Regions from separate parts of the Arthrobacter sp. TJ-236 genome, predicted to be linked through region 1. Evidence: riboswitches for the same ligand, from Rfam matches in the RefSeq annotation. Region 1 holds a riboswitch; each other region holds the start of a gene.

The links. A riboswitch is a leader RNA that binds a small molecule or an ion and turns the genes downstream of it on or off. The one in region 1 is predicted to bind cyclic di-GMP.
Region 2: it holds a riboswitch for cyclic di-GMP, as region 1 does, so the genes downstream of both, AC4D16_RS07425 (response regulator transcription factor) here and AC4D16_RS10000 (LamG domain-containing protein) in region 1, are expected to answer to the same signal.
Region 3: it holds a riboswitch for cyclic di-GMP, as region 1 does, so the genes downstream of both, AC4D16_RS08260 (glycoside hydrolase family 26 protein) here and AC4D16_RS10000 (LamG domain-containing protein) in region 1, are expected to answer to the same signal.

What each region holds. Positions count from the first base shown of each region.
Region 1 covers NZ_JBZCNI010000002.1:271,543-276,376, reverse strand. Annotated here, with positions in the region: gene AC4D16_RS10010 (response regulator) at 1-257, opposite strand, end outside; gene AC4D16_RS10005 (sensor histidine kinase) at 250-1,521, opposite strand; gene AC4D16_RS10000 (LamG domain-containing protein) at 1,643-2,938, opposite strand; cyclic di-GMP riboswitch class I at 2,955-3,029, opposite strand; gene AC4D16_RS09995 (glycosyltransferase) at 3,355-4,834, shown strand, end outside.
Region 2 covers NZ_JBZCNI010000001.1:1,577,878-1,582,711, reverse strand. Annotated here, with positions in the region: gene AC4D16_RS07440 (hypothetical protein) at 1-377, shown strand, start outside; gene AC4D16_RS07435 (hypothetical protein) at 479-997, shown strand; gene AC4D16_RS07430 (hypothetical protein) at 1,126-1,566, shown strand; gene AC4D16_RS07425 (response regulator transcription factor) at 1,577-2,380, opposite strand; cyclic di-GMP riboswitch class I at 2,518-2,592, opposite strand; gene AC4D16_RS07420 (hypothetical protein) at 2,666-2,989, opposite strand; gene AC4D16_RS07415 (ArgP/LysG family DNA-binding transcriptional regulator) at 3,032-3,559, opposite strand; gene AC4D16_RS07410 (LysE/ArgO family amino acid transporter) at 3,629-4,234, shown strand; gene AC4D16_RS07405 (hypothetical protein) at 4,250-4,474, opposite strand; gene AC4D16_RS07400 (DUF2252 domain-containing protein) at 4,533-4,834, shown strand, end outside.
Region 3 covers NZ_JBZCNI010000001.1:1,737,491-1,742,324, forward strand. Annotated here, with positions in the region: gene AC4D16_RS08245 (SGNH/GDSL hydrolase family protein) at 1-468, shown strand, start outside; gene AC4D16_RS08250 (ROK family transcriptional regulator) at 546-1,760, shown strand; gene AC4D16_RS08255 (peroxiredoxin-like family protein) at 1,805-2,476, opposite strand; cyclic di-GMP riboswitch class I at 2,778-2,852, shown strand; gene AC4D16_RS08260 (glycoside hydrolase family 26 protein) at 2,867-4,120, shown strand; gene AC4D16_RS08265 (hypothetical protein) at 4,771-4,834, shown strand, end outside.

The DNA of each region.
Region 1 (4,834 bases):
TCGACCCGTCCGGCGAAGAGCTCCATGATGCGGCGCGTCGCCGTCACGCCGTCCAGCACGGGCATCCGCACGTCCATGAGGACGACGTCGATCTCCCCTCGCTCGACGAGCGCCACCGCTTCCTCGCCGGTGCCGCCGCCGCCTGCGAAAGCGAGGTCCGGCTGCGACTCGACGAGCATCTGGATGCCGGCGCGGAACAGCACCTGGTCGTCCACGAGGGCCACCCGGATGACGGTGCCAGGAGCGGCCTCACCCACGGGTGAGCGCTCCCTGGTCCGGCATACCCAAGGCATCGACCTGCCGCGGACCGAAGGGAAGGAACGCCGTCACCCGGAAGTGGTCGCCGTCGGGCCCTGCCGCGAGCCACCCGCCGGCGAGGTGGGCACGTTCACGCATGCCCGAGATACCCCGCCCGGTCGACGGCGATACCACGCGGTCCTCGAGCGGCACCTTCGGATCGGAGGCCACCTGCAGGGCGAGGCCCGGACCGCTCCAGTCGAGGTGCACCCTGACCTCGGTCCCGGCACCGCCGTGTTTGAGAGCGTTCGTCAGGCTCTCCTGGACGATCCGGTAGATCGCGAGCTCCTGACCCGCGGGCAGGTCGACCGGCTCTCCCGAGTGCGTCCTGCTGATCAGGAGGTGGCCCTCCTCCATGGTCGCGGTCAGCGCGTCGAGGTCGTCGAGGCCCGGCTGCGGCGAGTCCACGCCGTCGGCCCGCACGCCCTCGATCACCCGCTGCGCATCGGTGAGGGCCTTCCGCGCGGAATCGCTGATGTTCTCGAGTGCCCGCAGCACCGTGGGCGACTGATCCCTGCTGAGGTAGCGCGAGCCGTCCGCCTGCGCCACGATCACGGCCAGGGAGTGAGCCAGGACATCGTGGAGGTCCCGGGCTATCCGCGTCCGTTCCTGCTCGATCAGAAGATCCACCTCCGTGCTGCGGAGGCTCTCGGCGAAGGCTTCGCGCTCGCGGTCGAGCGCCCGCCGCTCCTCGGAGTTCCGCAGGAGGAAGCCCGCGAGCCAGGCGACGCCGAGAGCGAGGACAGCGAAGGAGCTGAGGATCGTCCACGCCACGACCATCTCGTACCGCGACGCGAAGACGGGACCGCCCAGGTTCGTCAGCTGACCGCTGTACTGGCGCGAGAGAAGGAGGAAACACACCGTCGCGGCCACGACCGGGATGGCCGCGAACCCGATCATGCGGAGCTTGCGCGTCGAATTGGCGATCACGAAGAACAAGGCGAACGCCAGACCGAAGTTCATGGGCCACGTGTTCTCGTTCATCGGCGGCACGAGGGTCACCAGCTGACCCACGAGCAGCACTCCCATGAGGACGAGGGACACCGCTGGCTGCCATGCCGCAACACCGATCATCACGGTGATCATGGCGAGCGGGATCGCCCCGTCCCATGTGACGTAACTCCCGCCCATCCGTCCAGCTTCCGCCACGCACCAGAGGACGAAGAAGACGACGGCGGCGGTCGGCGCGCCCCAGCGGTGGGTGAAGGCGAGAAGGTGGGTCATGGATCCAAGCTAGCCCTGCGACAACCCGCCGAACCGCGACCGGATATGTGTTCAGCCCTGCGGCTGCGAGGAGTAGCCGCAGGGCTGAGTCCCCCGTCGGACGGGCATCCTGCCGCGGGGGCTACTTCCCGCCGAGGACGATCGGCGAGCAGCGTGTCCCCTCGCAGATCTGGTACCTGACGGACGCCCTCGTCGTCGTCGTCGAGTAGCGGCCCGTATTGGGGATGGTGGTCCTGACGCCGTTCGTCACGAGGGTCACCGTCGTCGCCTTCGTCCCCGACCATGCCAGCGCCGTGATGATCCCGCCGCGCACCTTGGCGCTCGCCACGGCGAGCTTGATGGAGGGCACCGGAGCAGGGGCAGGGGCTGGCGCCGGTGCCGGTGCCGGTGCCGGAGCAGGGGCAGGTGCCGGAGCCGGGGCAGGTGCCGGAGCAGGTGCCGGAATCGGAGCAGGGGCAGGTGCCGGAGCAGGGGCTGGCGCCGGAATCGGAGCAGGGGCTGGCGCCGCCGGAACCGGAGCAGGGGCAGGCGCCGGAGCAGGAGCCGGCGTGAAGGAGAAGTCCCTCACCACCACCTTCTCCGGCTTGACCGCCGCAGGGGTGCCTCCGCCGCCGTCGGTCACCCACAGGTTGAAGTGGATGGTCTCGCGAGCGGGCTCGGGGACGTTCTCGCCCTCCAACACCGTGCGCTTGAGCAGCGGCCCGGCGTAGCCCTCCCCCGCGAAGGTCTCGAAGGTGAGCTTGTTCGGCTCCCACACCAGGCGGTGGGTGAGGATTGGGTGGTTGGTGACACCGAAGATCGCGGTGTTGTTGCCCACTCCGGGGGGCTTGGTGGCGTCGAACCAGAAGCCGTGGCCCTGCGTCACCGGCCACACCTGGTTGTAGTTGCTCCCTCCGCCCCAGGAACTGGCCTCGCAGAGGTCCATCTCGTTGTAGCCGGGGGCCACGGCGGGGTCGTAGGTGAAGAGGCACCCCCACACCACTTCCTTCTGCAGCGTGGTGAGGTCCTTCTCGATGGTGGTGCTGTAGGTGCCGTACCCGAAGCCGTGCCGCGTGGTGTTGAACTCCGCCCCGATCGCCGCCTTGCCCGTGGGGTTGGAGAGGGTCATGGTCACATGGCCGTTCGCGTCGGGGCTGCTGACGTTGGCCGGGTCGAAGAGCTTGTTGTAGTTCGGTGCGCCACTCCACCACCGCTTCTCCCAGTTGAAGCCCTTCCAGGCGAAGTCGCCCACCGGGCCGGGGTTGGCCGCCATCGGGGTGGTGTCGGCGGCGGTCGCGGGTGCCGGGACGGCGACCGCCAGCATCAGCGCTGCGGTCACGGCCCCGATGAAGGACGCCGCGTTCCGACGCCGGTGCTGTGGGCGGGTCTCGACGGTGACTGCCTGGCGGGCACGACGACGTACGGGAAAAGGAAGCATGGCGGAGACCTTCTCGTTCGGTAGCCCGGCGGACCTCGAGGGTTCCGTGGCTTTGCGTCACCGGTTCGCACCGGCTTTGCCCTTGTCGCTGAGCGGTTGCCCGAGCGCCGCCGTCGGTCCTCGACCACAGGGCCTCCGGCCCTTCCATCCTCCCGCCGATCCGCCGCCCCCACCCGGCGGATTCGCTCAGCAATGCCTCAGGATTGACGCAGTGGGTCAACCCGGCCTATCCCGTATGGGACCCGTCCGGACACTCAGGTACCTTTGTTCCAGTATTCGCGGCCCCTGACACCGGATGGGCGGCCCAGCGCTACCGGTCCGGCGTCCGGCCGGCACCGAAGCAGTGCCAGGCGCACAGGTAGGAACGGGAGTCCCGCATCATGAGTACCGAACCATCGGGGTCCACGGCCGCAGAGATGAACCCGCACCAGGAGGACTCCGGCGGACGCCGGCTGCTGATCCGCGCCGTGGTGCTCGTGACCACCGTCCTCGGGCTGAACTACATCGTGTGGCGCTGGCTCTACTCGATCAACTGGGATGCATGGTGGATCGCCATACCCCTGGTCCTCGCGGAGACCTACTCGCTCATCGACTCGCTGCTGTTCGGCTTCACGGTCTGGAAGCTGAAGAAGCGCACGCCGCCCGAGGCGCCGGAGGGCCTCACGGTGGACGTTTTCATCACCACGTACAACGAGCCCCTGGATCTCGTCCTGACCACGGCGCGTGCGGCGAAGGCCATCCGCTACCCGCACCGCACATGGATCCTCGACGACGGCAACCGGGCGGAGGTCCGAGAGGCGGCGGACGCCGAGGGGATCGGCTGGATCACGCGCTCGGCGGACTGGAAGGACATGCCGCGGCACGCGAAGGCGGGCAACCTGAACAACGCCCTGACGTCCACGGACGGCGAGTTCCTCGTGATCCTCGATGCCGACCAGATTCCCGATCCGGAGATCCTCCACAGGACGCTCGGGTACTTCACGAACGACAAGATGGCCCTCGTGCAGACCCCGCAGGTCTTCGTGAACGTTCCGGACTCGGACCCGCTCGGCAGCCAGGCGCCGCTGTTCTACGGTCCCATCCAGCAGGGCAAGGACGGCTGGAACGCGGCCTTCTTCTGCGGTTCCAACGCCATCATCCGCCGCGAGGCCCTGATGCAGCTCGGCGTCACGCGCTACGTCACGGAGATCGAACTGGCCCTGCACAAGGCCCTGAAGACCTCGGACAAGGTCATAGCGAAGGCGAAGAAGGGGCTGGATCCGGGCAACGACCGCATGGTCGACGCCCTGGACCTCGTGGCGAAGGACCTGAGGAGGGTGCGCCGCCGCCTGCAGAAGGGGCACGGCATCTCGGAGGTCACCTACGAGTTCCAGCAGCGGATGGTCTCCATCACGCGCCTGCTCGTCAGCGCGGACATCGCTGCGTTCCACGCGGATCTCGCGTCGCTCGAGGACCTCGACATCGCCGGGCTCGACGCCGGTCTGCAGGACGCCTCGGCGTCGACCCCCGCTCTCGCCGTGGTCGACGACGCCGCCCTCGACCAGCTCGCCCAGCGCGCCTGGTCGCCACTCGCAGCGATCGACGCCGTCCGCGTCCTCATCGATTCCGTCAACGCGGACCGCAGCGGGGAGGCGCAGGCCGTGATGCCGATGGCCACCATCTCCGTCACCGAGGACATGGCGACCTGCATGCGGTTGCACTCCCTCGGGTGGGAGTCCGCCTACCACCACGAGAAGCTCGCCGACGGCCTCGCGCCCGAGGACCTCAACTCCATGCTGACCCAGCGCCTCCGGTGGGCGCAGGGCACCATCCAGGTCATGTTCCGCGAGAACCCCTTCGCCCAGAAGGGCCTGACGATCGCCCAGAAGCTGATGTACGGGGCCACCATGTGGAGCT
Region 2 (4,834 bases), on a different contig from region 1:
CGTGGGGGATGACCCTGGTGGGGGAGCCGAGCATTGCCGGTGCCACGAGCTACCCCGAGGTCTATCCGCTGAGCGGCTCCGAGGGGGCACCGGGACCCGAGACGGTCTTCGGCCGGGACAACCCACTGCAGGGCAGCGTGGACTGGACCACAGGACTTCCCGACGGGAACATCGCCAACCAGGAGGACAGGTGGAAGTTGATCGTGGAGGACACGTTGCCGGGCTACCAGGAGCTGCTGCAGAACGACCCGGAGGAGGCGCGGCGCATCATCGCTTCCGACTTCGGCGACCGGCTCGAGGCCAACCGGCCCTCCAACACCATCCCCGACCTCACGCAGAGGATCATCGATGGCTTCGGTGTGGAGGTGAACCAGTGACGCGTGCGACCCTCCGGCGGACCGTCGCTGGCATCGTGATGTGCGCGGCGTTGGCGCTCACCGCGTGTTCGTCATCAGGCAGCAACGAAGGAGCACAGGCCATGGAACTGACAAGGGCGGGATCCTCGCGATTCGACGAGGGAGGTGTCGAGGCGATCAAGGATGCGCGGTCCGCCACGTTGAACCTCGCATCGGGCGCCCTGACGAAGTCCGACATCGGTCTCGCCGATGACGCCTTCATTCCCATGGTGACGGTGGACGAAATCACTCCGCTCGAGGTCACGGTGAGGATGCCGGAGGGCGAGGTGGTGCTCGAGACGCCCACGCTGAAGCTCTTCGACGCCTCGGGTGGTGCGGCCGTGGACACCATCACCCTGTTCCGGGTCTTCGATGAGCCCGACGAGCTGGTCGCCGAGGTGGTGGCCTCCGTGGACACCTACGGGGTGCAGGCGGAGGCGGTGGACCAGTGGGTGTCCGACGTCGAATCCGGCCTGTACGCCTCGCACGACAAGGCTTTGCCGGTCGGGACGAAGCTCGGTTCCGGCGTCCAGATCAGCGTCAACTGGCAGGACGGGGATCCCCGTCAGGTCCTCGAATACACGATCACTCCCGGGGAGTGAGAGCTGGACCTCTTCCGATCCGCAGGAGATGGGGGAGGCGCGGTGAGGTCGAGGGCATCATCCTCAGGCTTTGCGCAAGAACCTGTGGATACCGGTACTGGGCACTCAGCCGTGGCTACCCTGAGGGGGTGTCCACGCATCCCACTCCGCAGCCTCGCGGCTTCCAGCAGGACGACGGCGCGGCCTCCCCCGACGACGCCGTTCCAGGAGCGGACGCGCCCTCGATGGTCCTGGATCCGCGGGTACTGCGGGAGATGCGGCAGGACTTCTCGGACACAGCTGTGGTATCCCGCTTCGCGAGAGATTTCTCCACGAGCCTCGGCGACAAGCTCGACCGCCTGGACCTGCGACTGCGCGATGGTGACACGACCGGCGCGAGGGATGCCGTCATCAGTCTCAGCATCTCGGCCGACATGATCGGGGCGGGCCGGCTGGGTGATGCCGCACGGGCCGCGCGCACCACACTCGCCGCGGACGCGTCTGCCGGCTCCGACGTGATGGAGGTGCTCCGCGCCTGCGCCGCGGACACCCTGCGGCAGCTCGAGCTGACCTATCCCGGATCGGTCTGACGGCTCCGGCTCAGGCCGAGCGACTCGGCATGATCCTGAAGCCGACGCCGCGGACCGTGGTGATCAGGTCCGGGTCACCCTCGCTGCGCGAGAGCTTCTGGCGGAGGTTCGCGATGTGCACCTCGATGGCTCGCTCGTCCGTCCGGCTCACGAAGTTGTAGCCGCGGTACTCCTTGCCGCGGGACACCCGGACCAGATCCTCCTTGGTCCGCACGGCGCCCTTGCTGTTCAGCAGCTCGTGCAGCAGGTTGAACTCGGTCTTCGTGAGGGGCAGTTCCTTGCCTGCGCACTCCACCGTGCGGGTACCGCCGTCCACCACCAGGTTCCCATGGCGCAGGACGTCCGCGGGTGCGCCGCCGCCGGTTCCGGACGGCGGGATGACGACGGCGTCCGGTGAGGGCGGCTCGAGACGAAGTGCCACGTCGCTGACACGAGGCCGGCGCAGCAGGGCGTCGATCCGCGCCCGCAATTCGCGGGGTCGGAAGGGCTTGAGCACGTAGTCGTCGGCCCCGGCCTGCAGGGCAGTGAGGATGTCCGTCTCCTCGTCGCGCGCCGTCAGCACCACCACGTAGCAGTCGGTCGTCGCGCGGATGCGGCGCAGCACCTCGTAGCCGTCGATGTCCGGGAGGCCTATGTCCAGCGTCACGACCGTGGGTTGTTCGGCGCGGACGGCGTCCACGCCCTCACGCCCGGTGGTGGCCCCGGACACCTGGAAGCCGCCCTGCTCGAGGATGGCGCACACAAGATTGCGGATATCGAGATCGTCCTCGATCACCACGGCCGCGCGGCGGTCGCTGACCGGGGCGCTATTCATACTGGGCCGATGTTCGTGGAGTGCGCGGTGAGGCCTTCGCGGTCACCACGTGTGCCGGGCAACGGCCGAGGCCATCGGCTACCGGTCGGGATGCATCGGAATGTCGTCTCCGGAACATGCTTCGTGACCCTGTTCTCTTCGGCGGCCCGGCTGACCCCGAGGGTCCCGTGGCTTTGCGTCCCTGCCTCGCACCAGGTTTGCCTTTGTCGACGGGCGTGCGCCCGCTCAACCATGGTAGCAACGCCGACCGACACTTCCGAGAGGTCGCCCGGGTCCGGGGCGAGGTCATGACGGGGTCTCCTGCCGTCGAAGAACACCCGCAGCCCGGCGCACCGCGTCGCTGACCGCGCCGAGCGCCCGGGATCCACGCCTCCACTGCTGCCAGTGGAGCAGGACGTCCACGTGAGCGCCGGGGTCGAAGGTGACGAGACCGGCCGCGCCCTCCCTCAGTTCCAGTTCCGCCATGAGCCCCCAGCCCATGCCGAGCCTGATCGCCTCCGCGAACTCCTGGGCGGCCGGCACGTAGTGACGCGGTGGCGCCAGGACGCCGGGGGAGCGGCTGCGGAGGTAGCGGTCCTGGAGGTCGTCCTTGCGGTCGAACACGATCACCGGCGCGGCGGCGAGCTCGTCCGGCGTGGCGCCGGCGCTGAACTAGATCCGCCGGAACTCGCGCGTGCACACCGGTACGTACCGCATGACACCCAGCGGATGTGCGCTGCACCCCTGGACCGCAGTGGCCACCGAGGTGATCGCGGCCGATGCCGCGCCGCTGCGCAGGAGCTCGAGGGAGTACTCCTGGTCCTCGCGCAGCACCTCGATCTGCAGGTTCCCCGCCACGGGGGCGAGGGCGGGCAGCACCCAGGTGTGGAGGGAGTCGCCGTTCACCACGATGGTGATGTGCTGCCGCTCCTGCTCGCCGGTCGCCGCGAGCTCCAGGGCGAGATCTGCCGCGAGAAGATCCAACTGGCGGGCGAAGCGCACGACGGCGAGCCCGGCCTCCGTGGGCCGGAGAGGTCGTGTGCGCGATACGACCGGGCGCCCGACGGACAGCTCGAGAGCCCGGATGCGCTGGCTCACGGCCGACGGCGTGATGGCGAGCGCCTCGGCCGCGGCCTCGAAGCTGCCGCAGGTCACGATGGCAGCGAGAGCACGCGCCTGAGCGGCGTCGACGTCCTTCATGAGCACTTCTTACCATGCTGAAGAAGGATTAGCTGGTCTACACCGGGCGTCACGCCCTACGTTCGAGGCATGATCACCACCGTCGCCACCGGGCTCGCCGCAGGCCTCACCCTCATCATCGCGATCGGCTCGCAGAATGCCTTCGTGCTGAGGCAGGGCCTACGGCGCTCGCACGTGGCCCTCGTCGTCACCGTCTGCGCCGTCTCGGACCTGCTGCTGATCGGCCTCGGCGTCGGCGGACTCGGGGTGATCATCGAGCGCGCGCCGGTGCTGATCGACGTCGTGCGGTGGGCCGGGGCCCTCTTCCTCACGGGGTACGCGGTCCTCGCGGCACGGCGCGCGGTGCAGGGGGAGGCGCTCGACGCCGAGGGCGGCACGCGGGCCACGTCGTGGCAGGCCGCACTCGGGACGTCCCTGGCCCTGACCTGGCTCAACCCGCACGTGTACCTCGACACCGTGCTGCTGCTCGGCTCCCTCGCGAGCACGCACGGCACCGACGGCAGGTGGTGGTTCGCCGCCGGCGCCGGGCTGGGCTCCGTGCTGTGGTTCACCGGTCTCGGGGTGGGCGCCCGCTACCTCGCCCCGCTCTTCCGGCGACCGTCGGCGTGGCGCGTGCTCGACGCCCTGATCGCCGTCGTCATGCTGGCGCTCGCCGTGATGCTCGTCCTCGGGTGACCGCTCCCTCCCCGTTCACCGCTCGAGGTTGGCGCGTTCCTCGATCCAGTCCGTGGCGGCGTCGGACAGGTGGACGCCGTCCGGTCCACGCTCGCCCATCCACCAGGTCTCGGAGGCGATCAGGCCGCCCGCCCGGCTGATGTCGGCCACCACCTCTGGCGAGAGCGGCTCGCCGTTGTGCGCGATCAGCCAGTCACGCGTCTGCGGCATCACGAGCATCCACCACTGGTCCAGGTCCATCCGGGAAGTATCGCATCACCGCCGCCGGCCGCACAGGTTGCGCGCGTACCGTGGGCGCATGGACGCCAGCACCGTACGTCAGCAGCTCATCGTCAGCACGCTCGTCGAGGCCCACCAGGACCTGATGGTGGCGGATCCACTCGCCTTCCGCGCCCGGTTCCGCAAGATGGCCGCTGATCCGTACGCGTTCTACCGCGGCAGCGCCGCCCTCTTCTACACGGACATGGCGGAGCTCGACGACGCCTGGGCGGACGAGCGGACCGCCCGGGTCTGGATCCACGGCGATCTGCACGCGGAGAACTTCGGCACCTACATGAGCAACGAGGGTCGGCTCATCTTCGACGTGAACGATTTCGACGA
Region 3 (4,834 bases), on a different contig from region 1:
CGGGTCCGCAACGCGGGCGTCGGCGGGGATCGCCTGGCCGATCTCGGCGAGCGCTGGCACCAGGATGTCGTCGCCCTCGAGCCGGACCTGGTCACCGTGCTCATCGGCATCAATGACACCTGGCGCCTGTTCGACAGCGGACAGCACTCCGACCCGTCGGCGTTCGAGGATCGCTACCGCGGCCTGCTCGGCGCGTTGGGACCCGCCACGCGCATCGTCCTGATGGAGCCCTTCGTGCTGCCGATCGACTCAGGGCAGGAGGCCTGGCGCCCCGACGTGCAGACCCGGATCGACGCCGTCCACCGCCTCGCGGTCGAGTTCGGAGCAACGGTGGTGCCGACGGATCGCACACTCCGCGAGAGGGCCGCGACCCTCGGGGCAGAGGCACTCGCCGCCGACGGCGTGCACCCCACACCCCTGGGCCACCAGGAGATCGCCGACGCCTGGATCAGGGCCGTGGAGCGGTGACCGCGGCCGACGAGCGGAGGTCGACGGCCCAAAAGGTTAAGCCTTCAACTTCCCGAGGCCCTGAGCTACCATGGACCGTGATCGAAAAGACCCGCCGCCGCGAGTCTTCCCGAGGTAAAATCATCGACCTCATCCGCTCCTGGGGGCCGATCAGCCGGGTGGAGTTGGCCGAGAAGACCGGGCTCACCCAGGCCACCATCTCCACGCTCGTGAGAACCCTCCTGTCCGAGAACATCGTGGTGGAATCCGGCCGTGGTGAATCGACCGGCGGAAAACCCCGGATGTTCCTCGAACTGAATCCTGCATCGCGCCTCGGCCTCGGCGTGCACATCGGGCAGGACTACATCACGTACATCGTGGCCGACCTCCGCGGGCACGTGATGGCGCGGCGACGCGTCGAGGGCCCGGGAGACACCAGCCCCCTGACCGTGGTGAGCCGTATGACGCGTGACATCGACGCGCTCATCCTCGAGTCCGGCGTGGCACGGTCGAGCATCGTCGGGCTCGGCATCGCGACGCCGGGGCCGCTCGACCGCGTGGCCGGCACGGTCCGGTACGCGCCGTCCCTGGAGATCTGGAGCGACTTCCCCATCAGGCGGGCGCTCTCCTCCACCACCGGCTTCCACTGCGAGTTCGACAACGACGCGACCGCCGCGGCGATCGGCGAGTACTGGCTCGGCGCCACGGAGGGGTACTCCACCTATGCGTCGGTGTACATGGGCTCCGGCATCGGCTCCGGGATCGTCATGGACGGCACCATCTACCAGGGCGTCAGCTCGAACGTCGGGGAGATCGGTCATGTGAGCGTGGACGCCAGGGGGTTGCCCTGCCCGTGCGGGAACATCGGCTGCCTCGAGCTGTACGCGAGCCCGAAAGTGGTGGTGGCGCAGGCAGCCGCTGCCGTCGTAGCCGGGACGCTCGACCTCCCGCTCACAGGGGTGATCTCGGAGGACTTCGCGGCCATCGGTTCGGCAGCGACCGACGGCGACGAGACGGCGCTCCGCCTCATGCGGGAGTCTGCCGAGTACGTGGCCAGCGCGGTGATCTCCATGGTGAACCTCCTCGATCTCCAACTCATCGTCCTCGCCGGAAGCGCCTTCTCCACGGCCGGGAGCTTTTATGTGGACATCATCTCCAGTGCCCTGGCGGAGCGCGCACTGGCCCGCGCCATCCATCCGGTCGAGGTCCGGCTCTCGGTCAACGGGAACGACGCCGCGGCGCTCGGCGCCGCGACCCTGGTGCTGCAGGACAGGCTGTCCCCGCGCAGCCTCAGATCGGTCTCCTTCGCCTGAGGGACCTGATACGCCCGATGCGCGGTCGGCGACTCCGGAGCGGGTCAGAGCGCTATGAGGGCATCCACGATGTCGCACGTCTCGGTCCGCGTGGTGTAGTCCGCACGCACGTCCATGAGCCGGATGGTGCCGGTGGCGTCGCTGACGAGCACCGTGGGGTACGGGATGGTCGTGGTGCGGTCCATCGCAGCACCCACCACGTCCATCCCGAGCGCAGCCCGTGCGCTCATCGCCTCCTCGCTCGGAGTCATGACGATCCCCAGACTGCGGGCGAGTGCGTTTCCCTCGTCGCAGTACAGGTCGAGCGTCACTCCCTCCGCCCGGGCGGAAGCGGCCGCCCTGTGCGGATCCTGCGGGCTGACCGCGAGGAGCCTCGTCCCGAGGGCGTCCACGACCGGTCGCAGCTCCCGCTGGTAGGTCCTCAGCGCGATGGTGCAGAACGGGCACCACGAGCCGCGGTAGAAGACGATCACGGCGGCGGCACCGACGAGCAGCGTGCTCAATCGCTCGGACGAGCCGTCCACGCCGCACAGCACGGCGTCCGGCAGTTTGTCACCGACCACCGCCGTGTCCCTCGGCACACCGGCACGCCGGAGGTCCTGCTGCTCGCGCTCGAACACCCTCGCGAGCTCGGGGCCGATGCGCGCGTTGAAGGTGGGTAGGAAGTTCTCGACCTGCGACGCGATCGTTGCCGTGAAGTCCGTCCTTCGCTTCATTCGCTCTCCTTAGGGCAGGCATCGACATGCCCGCACCCGCACCCATTGTGGTGGAGGTCACCAACGATTCCCAGTAACGGCTCGCACGCGCCCGGTGTGGGATGCGCGAACAAAGGACCGCTTCACCCGCGCCACGGCACGTGTTCGGAAACCGACGGCTCAGCAGGAGCCCTCTGCGCTTAACCTGCGCGGATCCTTCGGCACACTTCAGCGGAAGTCCGCCCTACTGTGCTTCGTCCGGCGGCAGAATAGAACCAGACCGCTGACACCCCGGCAGATCCTTCAGCCCGGAGCAGGCGCTCGACGACAACGGCAAACCCGGCGCGAGCCGGGGACGCAAAGCCACGGGACCCACGCGGTCAGCCGGGCCACCGAAACCAGTGAGGTCACATGTCTCCCGCTCTTCGCTCCCCGTTCCCGGCATCACTTCCGAGCCCAGCCGTCCTCCGCCTCGTGATCATCGCGGTGACGAGCGTGCTCCTTCTCGTCGGCCTGACGCCGTCGTCCGCCGGTGCGGCCGCGACGATCAGCCTCAGCAGCGCGACGGGCGCGCCCGGAGCCGCCGTGACCGTGACGGGCGCGGGCTTCCCGAAGCGCGCGACGACGACCCTCACCGCGGGTTCAGCGACGGTCACCGTCACGACGACGTCCACCGGCACCTTCCGCACCTCGGTGGTCCCGGCGGGCTCCGGCGCCATCACGGTGACGGCGACGGCCGGCACGGTAGCGGCTCGCGCCACCTACACCGTCATGCCCGTCGCCGCGGCCCCGGCACCGGCCGTGAACCCGGCGAAGGGCATCCGGTTCGGCGTCGGTACCAACGGCGGCCCCGCGGCCGCAGCCGAACTCGACGAGGTGGCGCGCCTGGCCGGCGAGGCGCCCTCGATCGTGCTCTCCTACAAGGACTTCCGGCAGCCGGCCCCCATCGCGGAACTCGACGCCGTCCGCGCGCGTGGCGCGGAGACCCTCCTGACGTGGGAGCCCTGGGCCTGGGGTGGCGGCGTCGACCAGCCCGCCTACTCGCTCGACCGCATCACGGCGGGCGACTACGACGCCCACATCCGCGAGTGGGGCCTGGCACTCGGCGCCTGGGGCCAGCCCGTGTACCTGCGCTTCGCGCACGAGATGAACGGCGACTGGTACCCGTGGGCCGAGGGTGTCAACGGGAACGGCGCGGGCGACTACGTCGCGGCCTACCGCCACGTCCATGAGGTCATGGCCTCCACGGGTGCCTCGAACGTGCGTTGGGTCTGGAATCCGAATGTGCCCTACTGGGGCTCGACTCCCCTCGGCGGCCTCTACCCGGGAGCCGGGTATGTCGACGTCGTGGCGCTCGATGGCTACAACTGGGGCACCTCGCAGTCCTGGAGCGCATGGCAGGAGCCGGAAGCACTGTTCGGCGAGGGCCTCGCGCAGCTGCGACAGCTGGCTCCCGGTAAGCCGATCGTCATCGCGGAAACCTCCGCGTCCGAGCTCGGCGGCTCGAAGGCAGGGTGGATCAGCAGCCTCTTCGGCTACCTGTCCGCCCAGCCGGACGTCGCCGCCCTCGTCTGGTTCCACATCGACAAGGAAGCGGACTGGCGCATCAACAGCTCCACGACGGCGTCCGATGCCTTCAGAGCGGGGCTCACCTCACGTCGGTGACTCCGGTGCAAGCTGCCCCCGTCGGTGGCGCGTTCCGCACGTCCGTCACACTCGTGCCGTGCTTGCACGTCACCTTGAGACAGCAATCAACATGCTTGAAGTGTCCCGTTTAGGGCACCATCACCGGGCTTTTTCTCGGGCGGGGCATATGGGAATCGCATTGATCGGGCGTGAGTAACTCAGGCGAGTCAGCAGCCGCTCCGTCATTTGTGTCCCACTGAAGGACCGGCTTGCGGGACGAGTCGAAGGAACTTGTTCGTAGTAGCTTTGCTCGAGAACAAGAGGCTGAACAGCGCCCACCTCCATATCAGCGGGAGACAATTTGAACAACGGATCTGCCCATCCGACAGTCCGCCGCGGCACAATCTGGTGGACGATGCAGAGCATAGCTTTTGGTGTGCTCACGGTTGCACTAGTGTTTCTCGCCTTCTGGAAGCCCTCCACTGGAGCGACGATCGCAGCCGTTGTAGCTGCTATCCTCGGACCACTTTTGATCTTCACGGCGATCAAGCGAATCAGAACCCTTCGCCACGAATATCGATACTCCAGTGATGACGTGTAGCAGGCTGATAAGAGGAGACGCTCCATCTCACTTGAGGATCCCCTACCGGTGCGTGAGCGTTCGGGGAGACGACCGATACGATTCCGGCATGAGTAGGAGTTGGGCGCTCCGGTTGCGTGATAGAGAGGGCCAGCTCGCCGATCGCTTCGACG